DNA from 4 places in the Staphylococcus sp. AS1337 genome. Region 3 is predicted to be linked to each of the others. Evidence: riboswitches for the same ligand, from Rfam matches in the RefSeq annotation. Region 3 holds a riboswitch; each other region holds the start of a gene.
The links. Region 3 has a riboswitch for S-adenosylmethionine ahead of metX (homoserine O-acetyltransferase MetX). Riboswitches for the same ligand answer to the same signal wherever they lie in the genome.
Positions count from the first base shown of each region.

Region 1: linked by a shared signal. The riboswitch ahead of ACSUE0_RS09365 (methionine ABC transporter ATP-binding protein) and the one ahead of metX (homoserine O-acetyltransferase MetX) in region 3 are both predicted to bind S-adenosylmethionine.
Region 2: linked by a shared signal. The riboswitch ahead of ACSUE0_RS11620 (Na+/H+ antiporter NhaC family protein) and the one ahead of metX (homoserine O-acetyltransferase MetX) in region 3 are both predicted to bind S-adenosylmethionine.
Region 4: linked by a shared signal. The riboswitch ahead of ACSUE0_RS06830 (MetQ/NlpA family ABC transporter substrate-binding protein) and the one ahead of metX (homoserine O-acetyltransferase MetX) in region 3 are both predicted to bind S-adenosylmethionine.

Region 1 covers NZ_JBOIHZ010000005.1:22,794-25,980, reverse strand. The annotation lists gene ACSUE0_RS09370 (methionine ABC transporter permease) at 1-227, opposite strand, end outside; gene ACSUE0_RS09365 (methionine ABC transporter ATP-binding protein) at 220-1,245, opposite strand; SAM riboswitch class I at 1,331-1,436, opposite strand; gene ACSUE0_RS09360 (thioredoxin family protein) at 1,491-1,790, opposite strand; gene ACSUE0_RS09355 (toprim domain-containing protein) at 1,787-2,179, opposite strand; gene gcvH (glycine cleavage system protein GcvH) at 2,411-2,791, opposite strand; gene ACSUE0_RS09345 (arsenate reductase family protein) at 2,985-3,187, opposite strand, start outside.
Region 2 covers NZ_JBOIHZ010000007.1:127,862-131,048, forward strand. The annotation lists gene ACSUE0_RS11620 (Na+/H+ antiporter NhaC family protein) at 262-1,554, opposite strand; SAM riboswitch class I at 1,666-1,766, opposite strand; gene ACSUE0_RS11625 (flavin reductase family protein) at 1,918-2,529, opposite strand; gene ACSUE0_RS11630 (SDR family oxidoreductase) at 2,661-3,187, opposite strand, start outside.
Region 3 covers NZ_JBOIHZ010000001.1:231,643-234,829, reverse strand. The annotation lists gene serS (serine--tRNA ligase) at 1-209, shown strand, start outside; gene ACSUE0_RS01105 (AzlC family ABC transporter permease) at 538-1,239, shown strand; gene ACSUE0_RS01100 (AzlD domain-containing protein) at 1,236-1,565, shown strand; SAM riboswitch class I at 1,697-1,796, shown strand; gene metX (homoserine O-acetyltransferase MetX) at 1,857-2,825, shown strand; gene ACSUE0_RS01090 (DUF2232 domain-containing protein) at 3,131-3,187, shown strand, end outside.
Region 4 covers NZ_JBOIHZ010000003.1:279,267-282,453, forward strand. The annotation lists gene ACSUE0_RS06825 (lactate/malate family dehydrogenase) at 1-335, opposite strand, end outside; gene ACSUE0_RS06830 (MetQ/NlpA family ABC transporter substrate-binding protein) at 379-1,197, opposite strand; SAM riboswitch class I at 1,285-1,390, opposite strand; gene ACSUE0_RS06835 (CPBP family intramembrane glutamic endopeptidase) at 1,533-2,288, opposite strand; gene panE (2-dehydropantoate 2-reductase) at 2,490-3,187, shown strand, end outside.

The sequences.
Region 1 (3,187 bases), on a different contig from region 3:
AAGTTAACTATAAATGAAACAACGCTATAGAAAACTCTTGCTATAGGTGATTTACTTTTAGCTGATAAAAATAGTAATACACCTAATATTAAACCTAATACAAAGGCAAAAATTGTCGAAATAACTGTCATATAAATTGTTTCATATGTCGCTAACCAAACTTCATCCCAGCTGACGTTTGGCATTGTAAACATCTCGCGGAGGATGTCACTCAATGAATTACCCATGTCTTAACACCTCCACTGAAACATGTTGCGCTTCTAAGTCGTTTTTGAACTTTTCGAATTTTTCTGAATTTACATTGCTCAATTGAATCACTAAGAATCCAAGCGAACCATCTTTTGTATGTTTAATATTAGCTTCTAATATGTTCACATCGATATTATGCGTTTTTGTTATGTATGACACTAGGGGTTGCGTGGCATTATTCCCTGTGAAATTCAAACGTACAACATAATCATCTTTATTAAGTGATACTAAGTCACTAATAGATTCGTCAAAATCATCATTTAAATCATCTTTAACAAAACGTTTTGTAACTGCATGTTGTGGATTTTCAAAGACTGTGGAAACTTGACCTTGTTCAATCACACGACCGTTTTCCATAACAGCTACTTCATCACATATACGTCTAATAACATGCATTTCATGTGTGATAATCACGATTGTTAAATTTCTTTCTTCTTTAATTTTCAATAATAATTCTAAAATTTCATCTGTTGTTTGAGGATCCAACGCACTTGTCGCTTCATCACAAAGCAATACAGTTGGTTCATTTGCTAACGCTCGCGCAATACCGACACGTTGTTTTTGACCACCTGATAGCTCTGAAGGATATGCACTTTCTCTACCTTTCAGTCCAACAAGTTCTACTAATTCTTTTGCCCGTTGTTTTGCTTCACGGCGAGGCACTCCTGCTATTTCCAATGGAAATGTAATATTATTTAATACAGTACGAGACCATAGTAAATTAAAATGTTGAAATATCATGCTCACTTTTTGACGTTTTTTTCTTAACTGTGATTTTGATAGCTTACCAATTGTATCTCCATCGATAATGACGTCTCCTGAAGTTGGTTGTTCGAGGTTATTTAGAAGTCTAATTAAAGTACTTTTCCCCGCACCTGAAAAACCAACTACTCCAAAAATCGAGCCTGATTGAATACTTAAATCAACATGATCTACCGCCAGTACGTCCTGTTTTTTCGTTTTGTACTTTTTGACTATTTGATTTAACTCAATCATTCTGTTTCCTCCTTGTGTTGCTAATCCTTCAATTAAAAAATGCTTCCCCTATGTTCACCGAAGTATAGAGAAAGCAAAATAGCTTCTCTCATCTTCTAAAGTTTTAAAACTTTATGTGAATTGGCACCATTTCTTTTAAAGACGGTTGCCGGGCTTCAAAGGGCACATCCCTCCACCTCTCGTGATAAGAGTTTCATTATTTAATTATTTTTAATCCTACCATTGTACTAATATTTCGTCAATAACTATTTTAAATTTTCTAACAGATAAGGCACCGATTGAAATGCATAAATCCTTTTTTGCTCTTCGCCTTTTGACATTACTAATAAAACTGGTACAGATTGAATTTCATACGATTGGCTAAAATCAGGATGAAAGTTTAAGTCCATTTTTATTGTAGGTAATTGTAAGATATCGTTAGCAATATCCAGCATTCGTTCAGAAACCTTACATGTTCCACATGTTGGTGTATACCCAAAGATAAGATACTTATCTTCATTTATATATTTATTGACGTCAACGCGTTGCTCACTTGTTACATTCATGTTAATAAACTTACCCTCTCAGCTATATAATCCAATTTTGCTTTCGCCACCCTTTCCTCATCCTTTACTATAAAACCATGTTTTTCTAATACTCTAGATAGATATGGTTTAGGACAACGGGCAACTTCACAATATTGTTTATCTACCCTTATATGTCTACTTTCACTTAAATAGCGTTTGAACCATTTTCGTATTCTTTCACCTTCATCATCCGAATCTACAAGAATATACACTTGTTTGTCATATAGAGTATCGATCATTTCATCTAATTTATCCACACCCATTGTACCATTTGTGCAGATAATTTCTATAGGTTGATCAATCACTTGTTTGACACGCTTCTTGTCTGACTTTCCTTCGACAACAATTGCTTGGTTCAGTATCGTCATGACATCCACCCTCTAAATGTTGATAGTAAATCTTTCTACTTAGTTCTTCACAATCCGTGATGACAATAAACATAATTTACATAGTTAAAATATTTCTTATTATAATAAAATAATTTATCATTTTTTAAAGTTGAGGTGAACTCGTTAGACTTATAAAATCACTAACTCTCCAATAGCCTCAATGATAAGAAAAAACTCCAAGATAGTTATATCATGGAGTTAAGTGTTATGTTATTCGCCAATCATTTCTGAATATTGTTCAGCAGTTAATAATTCATCTAATTGACTTTCATCACTTAGTTCAACTTTAACCATCCAAGCTTTTTCGTAAGGTGATTCATTTACGAATTCTGGGCTATCTTCTAACTCATCGTTAGATTCAACTACTTTACCTGATACAGGTGCATATAGTTCTGAAACAGTTTTTACGGATTCAACACTACCAAAAGTGTCGCCTTCATTAATTTCGTCATCAACTTCTGGTAATTCAACGAATACGATATCGCCAAGTTCACCTTGAGCATATTCAGTGATACCAATTGTTACTGTATTACTTTCAACTTTTACCCATTCATGTTCTTTAGAATATTTTAATTCACTCGGTACTGCCACGAGAATCCCCTCCTAAATGATTTTACATATTAATGATGCCATATGCATACCATACAATCAACTATTTCTTAGCATATTAATATTATTATAATCTTTTCATAACAATAGATGAAGCGTTTACAAACACAACTTATAATTTCAACTTTTAGAGATGGCTCTATTTAAAGAGATGGCTCTATCTCCAAAAGAGGAATTAAGATAACCATGTTTCCTTATATTGATCTTCTTTGAAACCAACTGTAACTTTGTCTCCAGAAATAGCTAATGGTCTTTTGACCAACATACCATTAGTTGATAATAAATCTAACTTTTCATCATCAGTAAGGTCCTTCATTTTGTCTTTAAGACCTAATTCACGATATTTAGCACCGTGCGTATTAAAGAGTTTATTTATAT
Region 2 (3,187 bases), on a different contig from region 3:
GAATATTATACTAAATAAACTTCACATTTATCTTAGCATATTCTGTTAACATACTGCTTATTTAAAATAGCGAATGAGCCCAGGACATTCATACATCCCGAACTCAAATTTAATCTAGATTATAGTCTATTGGTATTAAATAACACAATGAATATCAACAATTTTCAAATGTTATCTAATCATGTTTATTAACATATAACTCCACTACTCTATTTAGAGCTTAAAAATCATTGCCCAACTTGATGTTGCAATGTATCTTAATTACTTTTTATCTAATCTAGGTAATCTAAAGAAAATTGCTACAAGTCCACAAACGCCTAGTATCATTGGATAAATTGCGTAAGGCACCAATTCAAATGGAGATATAGACGCCACACCTGCAGCAGCAATCAATTGAGGACTATATGGCAGCATTCCTTGGAAACAACTCGCAAACATATCTAAAATACTAGCTGATTTACGCGGATCCACATCATATTCCTCTGAAATATCTTTTGCTAATGGTCCTGCCATTAATATAGAAATAGTATTATTTGCTGTCGATATATCTGCAACACTGACTAAGCCAGCAATACCTAATTCTGCACCACGTTTAGATTTCACTTTACTGCGTACAAAATTTAATAGCCAAGTAATACCACCATTATGTTGAATCAATGCTACTAAACCACCAATGAGCAATGCAATAATCGCTATATCTTCCATACCGATAATACCTTTGGATATAGAACTTAATAAACCTGTCCAACTAAATGAACCGTAGATTAATCCGATAATTGCAGAAAGTACAATGCCACCGATTAATACGATAACTACATTTACACCTATTAATGCTAAAATAAGCACAAATAAGTATGGAATTACTTTAATAAGATCATAATCATAACTTTTATTTGCATCTATATGTGCACCATTTGTTAAAAACCAAAGAACAATAATAGTAAATATCGCGCCAGGCAAAACAATCTTTATGTTCACCTTAAATTTATCACTCATTTTCGTTTTCTGAGTACGTACTGCAGCTATCGTAGTATCAGAAATCATTGATAAGTTATCACCAAACATAGCTCCACCAACAACAGTAGCCATTGTGATAGCTGCCGAAACATCTGTAGCTTGACTTAAACCAAAACCAACTGGTGCTATAGCAGCTACCGTCCCTACAGACGTCCCCATTGATAAAGATACAAACATACATATTATAAATAGTCCGACGATAATTAAATTTTCTGGTATTAATGATAACCCTAAGTTAACCGTCGACTGCACGCCACCCATATCTTCAGTCGTTTGAGAAAAGGCGCCTGCTAATAAGAAAATTAACATCATTAAAATAATATTGGAATGTCCTGCACCTTTTGTAAAAACTTCAACTTTTTTATGAAATGATTCTTTTCTATTTAACGCTAATCCAACAATAGAAGCTACTAATATAGCTACATTCAGTGGCATCGTAGTAAAGTCGCCTGTACTAATACCCACACCTAAGAACATACCAACAAATACGATTAAAGGTATCAAGGCCCATGCGTTACCTTTTTTTGTCTCCTCCATACATAACCAACTTTCCTAAATATTAAAACAGAACCCAACCTTCTGTTATTTGTAAGTCCTAAAAATAAAAAAACTCTTTCTAAATTAAGAAGAAAGAGTAAACTTGATTCATTCTTATCTTCTAGCATGAATTATGCTACTGGATTTGGCACACGCATCATCATGTTGCCGAAGTATCATCGGGCCAGTCCCTACACTTCTCTTGATAAGGTATTATTTTATTTTATTACAGTACAGTATTAATTGTAATTCGTCAAATATGGAATTGGACAGAAAACAATTTAACAAACGATTTCATTATCTAATTCCTTCAACATCTATTATTTCAATAGAGCTTATGTTATTTATTTAATCGCTTTATATTTACTTCATAGGACGTTCGATAGTAAATTTATTACCTAAAGAAGCATAATCATTACCAGCTAAACGAGCTACAGCACTAAGTGCGTCAACGTCTATTTTACTATCTTCAAAATAAACTGATTCATCAATATGAAACATAACTACTTCACCTATAATTAAATCAGATCCTTCTTGAGAGTCACCTAACGGAATAATTCTATCTAACTTACATTCCATTCGAATTTTAGCTTGTTCGATACCAGGTACTGCAACTAATTCAGAGTCAACACAATTAAGACTTGTTCTTTCTAATTCATTTTGGTTACGTGTCAAAGGGGCTGCTGTATGGTTGATTTGCTCGACTGTAGCTTCATCTGTAATATGTACTACAAATGATTCCGTTTCCTCAATATTTAAAGAAGTGTCTTTTCGCTTCCCTTCAGAACGTCCTGTAGAAATCATAATCATTGGAGGTGCACTATTAACAACATTAAAAAAGCTAAACGGCGCTGCATTTAAATGCCCATCTTTATCTTGAGAAGTAACAAATGCGATGGGTCTAGGTATCACACTACCACTTAATAATTTATAATTTTGTTTTTTGGTTAAAGCATCTGCTTTAAATTTTTTCATAAATGATTACCTTACCTTTCAAAAATAAGGAGGTAGGATATCAATGTATCCCTCCCTCCTTATGCTTAGTATCACCGAGACATTGAAACACTATAGTTAAATTAAATTACTGTCTCGTTACTCCATCAATTCTAATCTAATTGAGTACCACCTGTCACGCCATAAACTTGACCTGTAGTATAGCTTGATTCCTCAGCTGCTAAATGTACATACACACCCGAAAGTTCAACCGGTTGCCCTGCTCTACCTAACACTTCTTTTTGGCCAAAAGTCGGAATTTTAGATTGGGGCTGTCCACCAGAAATTTGGAGTGGTGACCAGAATGGTCCTGGTGCTACACAATTTACACGGATTCCCTTGCTACCTAATTCTTCAGATAAGCTCTTGGTAAGTGAAATGATAGCTGCTTTGGAAGCGGCATAATCATGTAAGGTCGGGCTTGGATTATAACCTTGTACAGATGAAGTCAGTGTAATCGTTGCGCCAGGTTCTAAATAATCAATTGCTTTTTGAACTGACCAAAAAATAGGATAAACATTTGTTTCGAATGTCTCAGTAAATGATTCAGTATCAAAGCCTTTAAGGTTGTTTCTATATTGCTGGTGTCCTGCTACAATCGTTACATTATCTAATCCACCAAGTTTGTTATAAGCTGTTT
Region 3 (3,187 bases):
TCCAAGCACGTCGCTCAAATATTCGTTTTAAACGTGATAAAAATGCTAAACCAGAATTAGCACATACACTTAATGGTAGTGGATTAGCAGTAGGGCGTACGTTTGCTGCAATAGTTGAAAATTACCAAAATGAAGATGGTTCTGTAACAATACCAGAAGTATTAGTTCCATATATGGGTGGTAAAACAGTCATCCGTCCTATTAAATAAATTATTAAAAGTGCGTAGTTAAAGTATTAGCTACGCACTTTTTTATATGTATAGAGAGGGTAGGGGAGGTGTAAAAGTTGAGTATAAGAAATACATAAAATACGCACTATTAAAATAGTTAATTTGATTGAAAGTACTGGAGTTTATAAGGGTGGTCTAATAAATAACACAAGATTCTGAAATAGTTAAATAACTGTATTAACAATATTTCAAGACATACGTTAGACTAACGTCACACAAACCGATGTCTAAAGGTATTGATTACTTTTATGCTATTATATTAGAATGGGTTTACTGTTTTTAGCGTTTGAGGTGAGAGGGTGGAAAAATGGACAATGAGGCGCATGTTACTTTTAAACAAGGTGTAAAAGCGTGTATTCCTACTTTGTTAGGTTATGCTGGTGTTGGTCTGTCTTTTGGAATTGTTGCAGTGGCATCGGGATTTAGTATGTTGGAAATTATTTTACTTTGCTTGCTAGTGTATGCGGGCGCGGCACAGTTTATTATTTGTGCGCTTGTTATTTCTGGCACGCCCATATCTGCAATTATATTGACGACATTCATTGTGAACTCAAGAATGTTTTTATTAAGTATGACGCTTGCGCCAAGTTATAAAAACTATAGTTTATTAAATAGGATCGGTCTTTCTACATTAGTAACAGATGAAACATTCGGTGTAGCTATTACACCACATTTAAAAGGTGAGAAGATTAATGATCGTTGGTTGCATGGATTAAATATAACAGCATATGTTTTTTGGACATTTGCATGTATTATTGGTGCAGTCTTTGGTAAATACATACATCAACCAGAAGCACTAGGATTAGATTTTGCAATTACCGCTATGTTTATATTCTTAGCTGTCTCGCAATTTGAGTCGATTAGACGCTCGAAGATAAACATATATTTTGTATTGATTATATGTGTGATTGTAATGATGCTTAGTTTAAGCTTGTTTATGCCTTCATATTTGGCTATCATATTAGCTTCAACTATTGCAGCGCTGATTGGAGTGATGATGGAACGATGACAACGACGGTACATATGTTAACAATTATCGTGTTATGTGGTGTGGTAACATGGCTCACACGAATTATTCCCTTTATTTTGATAACTAAAATAAAGTTATCTGAACGTGTTATTAAATGGCTATCATTTATACCAATTACATTATTTACTGCTTTAATTATCGATGGATTAATAGAGCAACAAGAAGATGTCATGGGTTATAGCTTTAACGTGCCATTCTTAATAACGATGCTCCCGACTATTATCATTGCTGTGATATCACGCAGCTTAACAATCACTATACTTAGTGGCATTGTCATTATGGCAGTGTTACGTTGGGTATTTTAAACAATCCTATTGAAGTAAGTTATATTATCCGTTAAACTATAAATAATTAGAAAATTAAGATATTTTAGATTACATTAACATTTTAATTTTATCTTAATTAATGAGCTTATCTTTAATACAATTAAAATCAAATCTTATTTCGAGAAGCTGAGGGACTTGGCCCGTGGACGCTTCAGCAACCGGCTTATAAAGTACGGTGCTAATACCATCGATACACTCGAATGATAAGTACTTTTAACTTCTTACTTATTTTATGAGTGAGGAGTTTTTTTACTAAGTAGGAGGTAAAACATGACGAATTATACGGTTGATACACTAGAACTAGGGCCATTCAAAACGGAGTCAGGTGAATTCATCTCAAACTTAAAACTACGTTATGAACATGTAGGATTAAAAGGGCAACCACTCGTAGTGGTCTGTCATGCTTTAACAGGTAATCACTTAACGTATGGTACAAATGAAAATCCTGGATGGTGGAGAGGGATTATTGACGGTGGTTATATGCCGATTAATGATTACCAATTTTTGACATTTAATGTTATTGGAAGCCCTTATGGTTCAAGTTCTGCGTTAACAGATCCAAAGTTTCCTGAGACACTTACGTTAAGAGATATCGTACGTGCCATAGAATTAGGCATTGAAACATTAGGTTTCGAAAGGATTAACATATTAATCGGCGGTTCGTTAGGTGGCATGCAAGCCATAGAATTATTATATAATCGTAAATTTGATGTTGAAAAAGCAGTGATTCTCGCAGCTACAGATAAAACATCATCCTATAGTCGTGCGTTTAATGAGATAGCGAGACAGGCCATTCATTTAGACAATAAAGAGGGGATGAGTATTGCAAGGCAGTTAGGGTTTTTAACATACCGTTCGTCTAAAAGCTACGATAAACGTTTCTCACCAGATCAAGTTGTAACCTATCAAAAACATCAAGGCAATAAATTTATGAATCATTTTGATTCTTTATGCTATTTAACACTCCTAGACGTCTTGGATAGCCATGACGTAGATAGAGGACGCGATGATGTAGATGAAGTGTTTAGTAACCTAGATACTAAAGTAATGACAATGGGCTTCACAGATGATTTGTTATATCCAGATGACTTAGTGCGTGCCGTGGGAAAACGTTTTAAATATCACAAACATTTCTTTGTCCCAGATAACGTAGGTCATGATGGTTTCTTATTGAATTTTAATGACTGGGCACCTAATCTATATCACTTCTTAAAAGTATATAAAATTAAAAGAAAATGATTTAACAACTCTATTATATTAATTTCTAGGATGAAGCTATATGACTACTTTCGATAGGGGGAGGGTAGTCTGACATATATATAGTACATCCTTTTTTTGTACAAGTATTTAAGTTGTGGTGGCGTAAAGTGAAACGAGAAGTAGTAGTATTAGAAATGTAATACCGTGAAGTGTTGATTAGTTCAGTCATTTATAAGTTTATAATTTTGAAAAGTATAGTATATCGTTATCTTCTGTATTTGGATTGCCAATAATTGTATAAAAGTTTTAAAGAGGTTAAAATAATAGTTATAGTCAAAAATAGTATGGGAGTGGCGAAATTGTTTTCAAAAATATATCCTAAAGTAACTGTGCTTAGTATA
Region 4 (3,187 bases), on a different contig from region 3:
TGTGTTACCTCGGCAACTTGGCTCATAACATTTTTTATAATGTCATGATTGCCTTGCGCTAATAAAGTACGATCACCATCATTTTTATCTGTTGGTACACTCGCAGCAATCACAATAAAATCAGCGTCTGCTAAATCTTGATAATCTCCAGCTTTAATATTGATATGCGCAGTGTTAAATAATCCTTGCGAATGATTATGATCAAGAGCTTCTCCACTTGCAATCTCATCTTTATCATCAACCAAAACAATCTCTGAAAATAAATTCAAATATTGTACATCTGTTAAAACTTGACTACCTACTCTTCCTAATCCAACAATGCCTAGTTTAGACATAAACTACACCCCTTTTTTATTACTGATATCTGTTCATAATAATTTATTTTTCATACGGAATTACATCTTTACCGTATTCTTTTTTAATGAATTTTTTCATGTCTTTAGATTGTAGAACTTTTATAAGTGCTTGATACTTTTTATCATCTTTATGTCCTTTTTTCACAGCAACGATATTCGCAAACGGTGATGACTCAGTTTCACTAATGATAGCATCTTTATGTGGCGTTAATCCATTATCTAACGCGTAGTTTGAATTCATAATAACTGCAGCGCCTTCCTTACTTTCATATGTCTTAGGTAAGAATTCTGCCCCTTGTTTATTATTAAACTTCAAATCTTTTTTATTTTCTACAATGTCTTCAAATTTTGCGTCTTCTATACTAACACCTTTTTTAATCTTTATTAATCCTTCATCTACAAAAAATGATAAGAATCTACCCTCTTCAGCTGGATTGTTAGAAACGTATATTGTTGAACCTTTAGGAATATCTTTAATATCTTTATATTTTTTACTATAAACACCCATAGGCGTAGTAAATACTTTTCCAACTTCTTCTATATCATAATTGTGGTCTTTCTTTTCTGCTTTTAAGTATGGCGTATGCTGGAAGAAATTGGCATCTACATCACCTTTATCTAATAATTTATTAGGTACTTTATAATCATTAACTGTTTTAACTTCTAAATCATATCCTTGTTTTTTCATTTCTTCTTTCGCATGTTTCAACACTTCACCGTGTGGTGCTGGTGAAGCTGCAATTGTTATTTTTTTGTCCCCATCTTTACCATTTGAATTGCCACATGCTGCAAGCACGCTCGTTAATATTAATAATGAGCCTAAAACAATTAATTTCCTCATACTTTATTTCACTCCTCATGAATTTTTTAATTTCAAACTAAATAAAAAATACTTTCTCTTAATTTTATAAGAGAAAGTATAAACCTTCTCTCATCTTTAAAAGTTCGATAACTTTTTGTGAATTAGCACCATTTCGTATAACGACGGTTGCTGGGTTTCATAGGGCACGTCCCTCCACCTCTCTTGATAAGAGTAAATCAATATGTAGTTGCAATGTTTTTATCCTAGCATTATACTCATGTTTAGTCAATTAGTTTTTAGAAAATTCTAAATAATACGTCTATTAATCCAATCCTGTTCCATGTGAAACAACAATCTCTTAAAGCTATTTACCTTTACAGAAGGACCATTGCTACATATGCAATAAAGTTATTTAATGCATGCAGTGCTATAGCAGTAGCTAAACTTCGTTGTGTTTTTAAATAGATGTATACAATACCTATAGCGATAACGAGATACATAACTATTTCTAATGGTGATTGCGCTTCTGTTACGTGTAGAGATGCAAAAACAATTACAGATAATACTGACATCACTATAAAATTCAATTTCTTTCCTAATTCACCAATTACCAAGTGTCGGAAGAGAAACTCTTCAGTAACCGGTGCAATAATTACAATAGAAAAGAACGCAAGCATCGTTGAAAATGGTGTACTAAACATTTGTTGAACCAATAAGTCATTTTGTGTTTCTTCAAATTTCCATTGTTCAGGTGCAAATGCATCAACTAATACTGGAAAAATTAATTTAAATATAAACATAACAATAAATGTAACAACAATGAGTTTCCAATATTTCTTGATATTATTGAACCCATTTTTCCACTCAGCTTTATAACTATTTTTATGTAACAACATCCATATAATCATGATAAATATAAAAACGCCAATCTCCATTAACAAAGCAGTAGAGCTCGACTCATCAATTCCATTATCTAAGTAACTACCACCAAAACTTATATTAACTGCCAACAATATGACCAAAATTATGATTGATAATATAAAATTGCTAGCTAAATAAATGATTGGCAGAAAAAAATCTTTACCGCTAATATCTTTCCATTGATATTTCTTTGCGTTTTTTAACGACATTGTAGCCCCTCCTAAAGTTTTATATACAATACACTTTTATATTGCACAATTTTTATTTTCTTTAAACATTTTACAATAATATAAATAGATAGTATAGCTAGACATTTAAACTAAATAATTTAATTTTCAATGTGTAGAAGGAAATGAAAAGTGGTATATAGAGATTAAATATACTATACATATTTTAAGGAGTTGTTGTCGATGCGTATATTGGTACTAGGTGCTGGCGGAATTGGTGGTTATTTTGGTGGTCGCTTAGCTGAGGCTGGCAAGCATGTTACATTTTTAGTACGGCCCAAACGCAAATCATATCTAGAACGAAATGGCTTATCCATTCATAGTGAAAAAGGCGATTATCATTTTAATCCACAACTCATCACAAAAGATGATCGTGTCGAACCTTTTGATATCGTGCTATTATCTTCAAAGTCTTATCATTTAGATCATGCTATTGAAGATTTAAAACCATTTATAGATCATAACACCTTAATTATTCCACTACTTAATGGCGTTGCACATGTCCCTAAATTACAAAACGCTTTTGGAAAAAATAAAATCATGGGTGGCTACTGCATTATAGAAACAACACTTGATAGTACTGGGGAGATTATTCAAACCAGTCAATTTGATAAACTCTTTTTTGGGGAATTAAACGGTACTGAAAGCAATCGTGCTAAATATGTTGAACAGGCATTTTCAGGCACAAAAGCTGAATTTATTCTACATACAAATGTCGAACAAGGCATGTGGCATAAATACTTAATGATTACTGTATTATCGGGCGTAACAACACTTATGCATGCACCTATTGGACCTATTCGTGATAGTGAAGGTGGTATAGAATTTATTAAATCCTTGTATAATGAGGCTGCTAATATTATGCGTAAACACAATGCACC